Regions from separate parts of the Sedimentitalea todarodis genome, predicted to be linked through region 1. Evidence: riboswitches for the same ligand, from Rfam matches in the RefSeq annotation. Region 1 holds a riboswitch; each other region holds the start of a gene.

Region 1 (2,198 bases):
CGAGTTTCTTCTCCACGTCGTCCGCCGGGAAGCGGCGGCGGTCCATGTAGGCGATGACGATGATGTCTGGATCCGCGCGGGCGATGCTCTCCCACCCGACCGTCGGCCATTCCTCGTCGGACTCGATGATGTTCTCGATCCCGAGATTCGACATCATGTACCCCGGCGCGCCGAGCCGCCCGGCCACATAGGGGTCAATCTCCAGATCTGCGGAAGAGAACCAGAAGACGGCCGTCAGATCGCCCGGCAGATCGAGGCCTTCCGCACGCGCGATAGCATCGCGTTCGGATGCCTCCAGTTCCGCGACCAGACCCTCGCCGGCCGACTGCACGTCGAAGATCGCCGCAAGCTCGCGGATGCCCTTGTAAACCGAGGCGGTGTCGAAGGCGCCCACGCGCGTGCCGTCCCCGCCGGTGGAATTGTCCTTGGTGTCGCAATCGGCGGGCATGATGTATGTCGGAACGCCAACGTCACGGAACATCTCGCGGGTGCCCACGATCCCGCTTTCGCCCACGTGCCATTCATATTGCACGGCGACCAGCCCCGGCTTCTTCGCGACCACGCTTTCGAAGCTGGGATCATTGTCGGCCATCCGCTCGATCCCCTCGTTCACCTCCGCGAACTCCGGCAGGACCGGATTGAACCAGACGGAGGTGCCCGAGACCTTGGGCGCAAGGCCGAGGGAATAGAGGATCTCGGTCGCGGACTGGCCGATGGTCACGGCACTGCCCGGGGCGGTGTCGAAGGACATCTCCACGCCGCAATTCGTCAGGTTCAGGGGGTAGGTTGTTTCTTGCGCATGCAGGGGCAGCGCGGCGCTGGCCAGCAGGGTGGCCGTGATCAGTGTCTGTTTCATCCGTTCTTTCCCGTCAGATGGGACCGGCAGGGACAAAACGCGAAACAGTGTGCGATCATACGGGACGCGACAGGTTTCCCGCCCCGGCACACCCCGTCCGATCGTGGTTTCACTCGCGTCGGCAGGTCTCCTGACTGGCGGGTCGCGACACCTCTCGCCTTCCCGGAACTCACCCAGTGGCATATCGAGAGGCGCTCGCCGCCTACAGTTGCGGGGGCAGTTCCGTTTCCCGGCCAAGGCCGGAACGGATTCCCTTTTCATTCCCGGAGGAAACCGACGGAACAAGCAATTGCAGGATCTACGGCCAGCGGCAAGCACAGAATGAGCAGGCCCTTCGCCAATCGCAAATTGCCGACAAAGCTGCCGTTCGGAGATTCCGCAGCATTCGGTAGAGTGGGCGCGCAGTCAAATTTCGCGGCACGGTGCCTCAACCCCACTCCCGCCGGAATGTGAAGAATCCAGACCAAACTCTGCAGCGATGTAGGTCCTGATCTCAGCTGTCGATCGGCAGAAGCGAGCCTGCAGCCAGTCGCATAGCACGGTTTCCTGATCAGAGGTCATGCGAGACTTGCCGCCCTTCCAGCCATCAAGGGCAAGCGCTTCCCAGCCACCGTCCCGATAAGACTTGTACCAACTGCGAATGGTGTCGTCGTCCAAGTACAGAAATTTCGCGATCTGCACGCAATTCTCGCCATCGTCGAGCAGCAGGATCGCATTCGCCCTCCGCGCGACGCCATGGTCCTCGCGCTGAATGCGCACGCAGCACTCAAGTTTGAGGCGTTCCGCTGGGGAAAGAAAGTTGTTCCGGATCATTGGCTTACCCGAATCGTTCCAAGCCTCAACGTCAAGTCGCCAAATTCGGCAAGTCAAAGACTCCGAGTATAACTGAGCAATTTCTTCAGCTTCCCGGACAACCCAGCGAGAGCCCGTTTGCGGAAATGGATAGCTTCAGGAACTCGGCCTGATAGCTATTGAGGTCCTCGCCCGTCGGTGCCTTCAGCAACAAGTTGTTGCGGTCCGTCGCATTGTTGGGATCGTGCCGCGGTTCTCCGGGCCGCAGCGGCTCTTTCGATATGTCTCTGTCAGGATGAAGAAGTCCCAGGCCATGACCGATCTCGTGGGCGATGGTATCGCCACCCCCCTCAACAATGCCCACAGGGGTCATGCGCTTGTCCCGGCGGTGCGTCTCCAGTGGACCGCCCACGCCGAGTACCTTGCCGTTTTGATCGTCAGGTTTCTGGGGCGAACGCTGAACGTCGGAGGCATAGAATATGTGAACACAGCGCCGCTTGAAGTCGAGGGTCGCATCGTACTGAAAACCATCGAACAACCATTGGAACGG
Region 2 (2,198 bases), on a different contig from region 1:
GGGATCGCATGCGCCGCTGTCAGCGCCTGCAACGCCGTGATGCCGGGAATGACCCGGGTGCGTGGTTGGGGGTCGAGCCGTGCGGCGATGCGCAGGGAACTGTCGTAAAGCGACGGATCGCCCCAGACCAACAGCGCCACCACCTTGGCTTCCGGACTGGTCCCGATCGCCGCCTGCCACCGGGCCGCGATCGCATCGTGCCAGGCATCGACCCCACGCAAATAGCCATCGTCATCGCGCCGTTGGGGGATGTCGAAATAGGACAGTCGGGGCGGCGTATCAGTAACCGCATTGATGATCGTTTCCCGCAAGCCGGCAAGGTCTGATTTCCCGGCCCCTTTACGTGGGATGAGGATCAGGTCCGCACGGCGGATCGCACCGGCACCCTGCCGGGTGACATGATCCGGGTTTCCGGTCCCGATCCCGATCAGCAACAACTCTTGCATGGCAAACAAAAGGCCCCGTCCCGCAATCGGACGAGGCCTTTCCCCAGATGTCAGTTGATTTATGCGGCGTTATGCAGGCGGTCTGTAACCAGACCGGACCCGCGCAAACCCTTGATGGATTTGGCACCGGCGAGAACCGCGAGATCGACCAGCGGCTCGATCAGCACAACCATCATGTAGGCCATGCCAAAGCTGGTGACTGCGGCAAAGGTTTCGGCACCCACACCCTGACCATAGAACGCCCAGAACGCGACCCAGGCGACAACGCCGCCCTGATAGGCCACCGACAGTTTGAACACGTCCATGTATTTCAGATCAACATAGGCCACGTTCTGCGGCAGTGCCTTGCGCGCGAGGGCACCGATGGCGAACAGGGGCACCAACAGGGTGGTGATGTTGACGAAATACATCGGCATGTCGGTCGGAGCAAAGACCATGCCCTGTATCGCCAGTCCGGCCGCCAATCCGATCGCCGCCGGTGCAATCCCCAGAATCAACAGCAAGGTCGTGCCGAGGATGAAGTGCACTTCGGAAATGCCGACGGGAAAGTGCGGCAACAATTCAAAAAAGATCAATACCGCAGCCGTCGCGATTGCGCTGCGCGCCACAAGTGAGAGGACAGAGCGGCTCTTCAGTTCGCTGGCAATCAGCTTCAGCGAATAGCCAGCGGCCGCTGCCGCCGTTCCTACGGCCAGAATCATCTTGGCGCCGTGGACTACTCCGGGTTCGATATGCATGTTTCAATCTCCTTTTCCGCCAACCCCGGCGGGTGTGTTTGGTCATCGCTCGATCGGTTCCATCACGGCAGGTTTCCTGACTTTCGGATCGTCGCATGCGTTGTTCCTTCCCGGCATCAAGCCAGTGGTTACGTGAACGCATACTCCCCTGTTACAGTTGCGGGGGCAGTCCGGGAATTTCACCCTGTTCCCTATTATCCCAAGCCTTGCGAGCATGGGCACCGTACATTCCTTCATGGGTGACGGAGGCGTCTTGCGTCAAGTCCAAATCCGGCATTCAGATCTCTGACAGCGGCCCGTACAGGATCAGCGCAGGTGCCGTGCCGCTTTCCTTCGCTAGCCGGTCCGCCAATGTGGCTATGGTGCCGCGATGCAGGGCCTGTTCCGGCGTTCCGACCGCCTCGGCCAGCAGGGCAGGGGTATCGGCGGGCAGACCATGTTCCATCAACATACCCGCCAGCTTGGGAAAGGTCCGTTTGCCCATGAACACAACGGTGGTGGCCTGATCATCCGCCAGTGCCGCCATGTTGAGGTCTTCTGGTAACTGTCCCGCGACATCATGGCCGGTGACGAATTGCACCCGCCGCGCAGTCAGCCGCCGGGTGAGCGGAATGCCAGCCGCCGCCGCCGCCGCGCAGGCGGAGGGAACGCCGGGAATGATTTCAAAGGGGATGCCTGCCGCGCGCAGCGCGACCAGTTCTTCTTCGAGGCGTCCGAACATGCCGCCATCGCCGGATTTCAGGCGCACCACCCGCGCACCGTCCGAGGCATAGTCCACCAGCAGGCGACTCACGTGATCCTGCTTTGGCGAAGGTCGGCCCGCGCGCTTGCCGACGCCGACCAGATCGGCCCCCGGACGGGCATGGGACAGGATCGGACCAGAGGACAGGTCGTCGAACAGGATCGCATCAGCCTGCTTCATCCGATCCACGGCCTTCAGGGTCATCAATTCCGGATCTCCCGGACCCGATCCGACAAACGAGACAAACCCACTCACACCGTGGCCTCGGCGATC
Region 3 (2,198 bases), on a different contig from region 1:
CGGCGGACTGTAAGGTTCTCGAAGTCTTGCGCGATCATTCGGAGTGTCTGACCGACCATGATGCAATCGGCGCGTAGTCGCGCCAATTGCTCGCATTCCAAAACGGTGTGTAAAACGACAATGGTCGGTCGTACTTGGTTACTAATTACCTTAAGCAGGTTGATAGAGCCGGGCGTGCGGAAGGCCTGTGTTCTCGAACCTCCGGAATGTCTTTGCCAAAGCCAGAGCACCAAGGTCAATGATAGGTTCAAGCAATACAACGATGATGTAGACTGAGGCGAATGCACCTGCATTTGCTAAGGTCTCTGCTGTAAATCCTTGCCCGTAGAATACCCAGAATGCCACCCATGCGACAATTCCACCTTGGAACACCGCAGATAGCTTCGCGGCTTGGCCATAGGTTACTTCAGTGTAAGGGGTGTCGGCCGGTATAATTCGTTGAGCCAATGCCGCCATCGCCAAAACTGGCAGAATGAGCGTGGTCAGGTTCATTCCCAACTGCGGAATGTCTGTGGGTGAAAACAGGAAGCTTTGCGCGACAAGACCAAAGATCAGACCAATAGCTGTTGGAACTGTGCCGAGGATCAGGAAAAGTGTGGTCCCAAGTATCAGATGTACTTCTGACACTCCAACAGGTGGATGCGGCAGAAATTCAAAGAATCCGAGCACCATCGCGCTTGCCGCAGCGGAGCGTCCGACCAAAGCTAAGATGTTACCGTTCTGCTTCACGTGATCAACAGCGAGCTTGGCGACAATTCCAACTGAGGCAACGCCAGTCGCGGTTCCCAGTACGAGTTTTGCGCCGTCCACGACGCCAGGTTCAATATGCATTAGTTCGTCCTTTCTGCACCCATCGTGCAAGATGCCTCCCTAGAGGCGTCACAGTGTACCTGGCAGGTTTCCTGACTCGCGCTTCATCGCGGCAATTCCACCTTCCCGGATCTCTCCAGTGGTATTCGGAATGCAGCTAACGCTCACAGTTGCGTGGGCAGTCTCGGATCAGGACAGGACTTGATGTCCCTACCGCGTTCCCATTTACCCCGCCGCCGCAAATCGGCTTTGGGACCAAGTCCGAGCACCTGATATCCTCGGCCTGCCCGAGTCAAGATGGTTTGTAGAATGCAGTTGGTGTGTAGTCGCTGTGGCAACCAAATTTAGCCCAAGTATGATGCGAAATAACACAAAACTACTCCATCAAACAGCTAGTTACATCAACTCATCTCTTCAACTTTCCGAGAAAAACTAAGCCCAGGACGGATCTCCCTGGTCTCCATCCGAAAAAGCAAAACATCCCCAAGAGCGGAACTCTTGGGGATGTCGTGATCAGACCAAATCAGATTATTCGGCCGTCGCGGCATAGTTCATGATGTGAAAAATCATGTTCTGTTCAATTGTGCCATCGACAAGGTGTGCCCACGGGCCTTTGGCATAGGCGGCGACATCCTCACCCGAATGGGTTTCGGAGGACTTGGGAACCACCGCCTGCTGCAAATAGTCCAGGTCTGTCGCGGCCTCTTCGGTGAGCACCGGTCGCGTACCAAAGAAAGAACCATCCGCTTGTTCGGTCAGAACCGATCCCGCACCGTTCAGGTAGCCTGCGACGGTGAACGGCTTATTGTCGGCTCCCAATTCGGGCTCTCCGGTATGCGCCACGCCTTCGCCGTCGATGCCCATGCACAGGCCAAGGATGTCCGACCCACGCCCGCAATAACCATTGAAGGCAAGTGCATGTTCATGATCAGCCGTCACGATGATCAGGGTGTCGGCATCGTCCGTCAGTTCATCAGCGATCGCGACGGCGTCGGAGAACGCCTTTTGGTCACGTACCGCGCGTGCAAGGTTGCCGCCGTGGTTGGCATGGTCCACGCGACCCGCTTCGACCTGAAGAAAGAAGCCATTGTCCCCCGATTTTGCCTGAAGCGCCTGGATGGCCGCACCGGTCATGTCGGCCAGGCTGGGTTCGTCTTCGCGGTCAGCTTCGTACATCATGTGGCTGCTTTCAAACAACCCGAGGATCGGGGTCCCATCCAAAGGGGTGTTTTCGAAAGACGCCTGATCGGTCGCCAAATGAGCGCCTAGTTCGCTTTGGGCTACGTCCATCAGATTGACCCCGTCTTCGCGGCGCCCGCCTTCGTCACCATGAAAGTTGCGCATGCCGCCGCCCATGGCGACGTCGATCATCCCGGAACGCATGGCCT
Region 4 (2,198 bases), on a different contig from region 1:
CCAGGCACGGTCATACTGGTGCCGCACGCGCGCTCCGACGGCCTGCACCAGCAAGCGCATGGGTTTTCCGGTGACCGCAACATAGCCTTTGACGCGCAGGATGTTGCGCTCGTTCGCCAGCTGTTCGATCCGGAAAACCAGATCGGCAGGATCGGATTGTTCGGGCAAATCCACGACAATGCTCTCAAAATCGTCGTGTTCGTGGTCATCCGCGCTGTCGTGGTGGCTGGGACGGGCATCCATGTCGTCCTCGGCGGCGGCCTCGAGCCCTAGGATCACGCGCACGTCGACGGCCCCTTCGGCAACCTCGATCACGGGCAGCGGGCGGGGCGCTTGGGCGGCGATGACGGCGCGTGCCTTTGCAACGCCGTCTGGCCCGGCAAGGTCGGGTTTGGTCAGCAGGATGATGTCGGCACAGCTGATCTGATCCTCGAACACCTCGGACAGCGGCGTTTCGTGATCGAGCGAGTCGTCAGCTGCGCGCTGGGCGTCGACGCGGGCGACGTCGGGGGCGAAACGACCTGCGGCGACGGCCTCGGCATCGGCGAGCGCGATGACACCGTCAACGGTGATGCGGCTGCGGATATCGGGCCAGTCAAACGCCTTGAGCAGCGGCTTGGGAAGTGCGAGACCCGAGGTCTCGATCAGGATATGATCCGGGCGCGGGTCCAGCGCCATCAGGGCTTCGATGGTCGGGATGAAGTCGTCGGCCACGGTGCAGCAGATGCAACCGTTGGACAGTTCCATGATGTTTTCGGCCGGGCAATCCGGGATGGCGCAGGATTTCAGGATGTCGCCATCGACGCCGACATCACCGAATTCATTGACTACCACGGCCAGACGCTTGCCTTGCGGGTTCTGCATGAGGTGGCGGATGAGGGTGGTTTTGCCAGAACCGAGAAATCCGGTGATCACGGTGACGGGCAGCTTGGACAGGTTGGACATCAGGTCTCTCCAATCGGGGGGATACGGGCGATACAGTTCTTGCGGAAATGGACAGGGCGCTCGCGCCACGGGACCAGCCCGTCGGGCGCGGCGTGATAGCGGGCAGCGACATCAAGGATCATCGGCGCGTCGGTGGTCTCGTCAAAATTGCCATAGACATAGGTCCAGCGACTTCCGCCGCCACGAAACACGATAGAGCAGCCATGATCGCAGTTGGACAGGCATTCGACCCCTCGCAGGGTGACACCCGCCGGCAGGTCTTGGCCCGCCAGTGCCTCATGCAGCATCGCGCCGGGGCGCGTGCCTTCGGTGTCGGTCGGCTGGCCACGCCGGCAGGTCAGGCAGACCAGCAACTCTACGGGCGCGACATCGGGCATCGGCTCTGTCATCCGTGTTCACCTCTTTCGGGCAGCCGGGAGGCGGGGAGATCGCGGGCAAAGCGGGTGCCGGGCCCGTGACCAAGACACCCCGCCCGGCCAACGTCATTTCGTGCTGGCAGGTCTCCCGGCTTGCGGATGTCAGAAAGCGGCGGCTTTCTGGCGGTCTGCCCGCCTTCCCGACCGATATCGGCCAGTGGCTTGGGCGACCTCTCCGGTCACGGTCGCGGGGACGGCTGCGTCAAGCATTCCCTTTTCATCTGCTTTCGCAGAAACCAACATGTTGCGGAATGACCAAGGGGCGCGGCGTTGTCAAGCGTTTGGAGCGAACCGGGTCACTTGCGCATCACCAAATGCTGTCGGTGCAGGCTGTGCTCAGATTCTGCGTCTCTGTTCAGTTGCGAGACGACACGCTCGATAGGTTGCGGCCGCCCAAATTGATGGAAAGTCGTTCATAGGAAGTAGTATTTCTATCGTCATGAAGGATCGGTTCTGGCGTGTTCAGCTGCATCATGAGGAGTATATGAGGATCAAACAGAGTATGGTGAAGTAAATGCCTGTTGAATTTATATTGGTTGATCCCGCGTATGGTTGCTGTTTCGGGGGAGGCGATCTTCTTTCGCGTTTTTACGACGCTGAAGCAACTGGGCGCGTTGAAGGAGGGTTGGGCCATGCTGGCTAATGTCGCGTTCGCGAGCCCTTCGAAGGACCGCGTCATATTTGCTGTCAAATGGGGTGCGTCGATCGTTCAGATCATGGGGTATTCAGCGACTGGCTTTGGCTGGACGCCGTGGAATCTCTACTTCTTTCTGATCGGTGTCCTGGGCTGGTTTGCCGTTGGGGCAATGTGGAAAGACAAAGCCTTGATGTTGGTTC

What was found. A riboswitch is a leader RNA that binds a small molecule or an ion and turns the genes downstream of it on or off. The one in region 1 is predicted to bind cobalamin.
Region 2: linked by a shared signal. The riboswitch ahead of QO231_RS17880 (energy-coupling factor ABC transporter permease) and the one ahead of QO231_RS16625 (ABC transporter substrate-binding protein) in region 1 are both predicted to bind cobalamin.
Region 3: linked by a shared signal. The riboswitch ahead of QO231_RS21780 (energy-coupling factor ABC transporter permease) and the one ahead of QO231_RS16625 (ABC transporter substrate-binding protein) in region 1 are both predicted to bind cobalamin.
Region 4: linked by a shared signal. The riboswitch ahead of QO231_RS17815 (DUF1636 domain-containing protein) and the one ahead of QO231_RS16625 (ABC transporter substrate-binding protein) in region 1 are both predicted to bind cobalamin.

The regions. Positions count from the first base shown of each region.
Region 1 is NZ_JASMWN010000014.1:89,019-91,216, reverse strand. It holds gene QO231_RS16625 (ABC transporter substrate-binding protein) at 1-856, opposite strand, end outside; cobalamin riboswitch at 960-1,149, opposite strand; gene QO231_RS16620 (helix-turn-helix domain-containing protein) at 1,262-1,669, opposite strand; gene QO231_RS16615 (hypothetical protein) at 1,755-2,198, opposite strand, start outside.
Region 2 is NZ_JASMWN010000016.1:67,312-69,509, reverse strand. It holds gene cobF (precorrin-6A synthase (deacetylating)) at 1-446, opposite strand, end outside; gene QO231_RS17880 (energy-coupling factor ABC transporter permease) at 506-1,183, opposite strand; cobalamin riboswitch at 1,233-1,422, opposite strand; gene cobA (uroporphyrinogen-III C-methyltransferase) at 1,461-2,180, opposite strand; gene QO231_RS17870 (cobyrinate a,c-diamide synthase) at 2,177-2,198, opposite strand, start outside.
Region 3 is NZ_JASMWN010000024.1:31,026-33,223, reverse strand. It holds gene QO231_RS21785 (MerR family transcriptional regulator) at 1-77, shown strand, start outside; gene QO231_RS21780 (energy-coupling factor ABC transporter permease) at 151-831, opposite strand; cobalamin riboswitch at 876-1,085, opposite strand; gene QO231_RS21775 (alkaline phosphatase) at 1,339-2,198, opposite strand, start outside.
Region 4 is NZ_JASMWN010000016.1:54,099-56,296, reverse strand. It holds gene cobW (cobalamin biosynthesis protein CobW) at 1-945, opposite strand, end outside; gene QO231_RS17815 (DUF1636 domain-containing protein) at 945-1,334, opposite strand; cobalamin riboswitch at 1,423-1,617, opposite strand; partial or broken gene QO231_RS17810 (DUF6552 family protein) at 1,994-2,198, shown strand, end outside.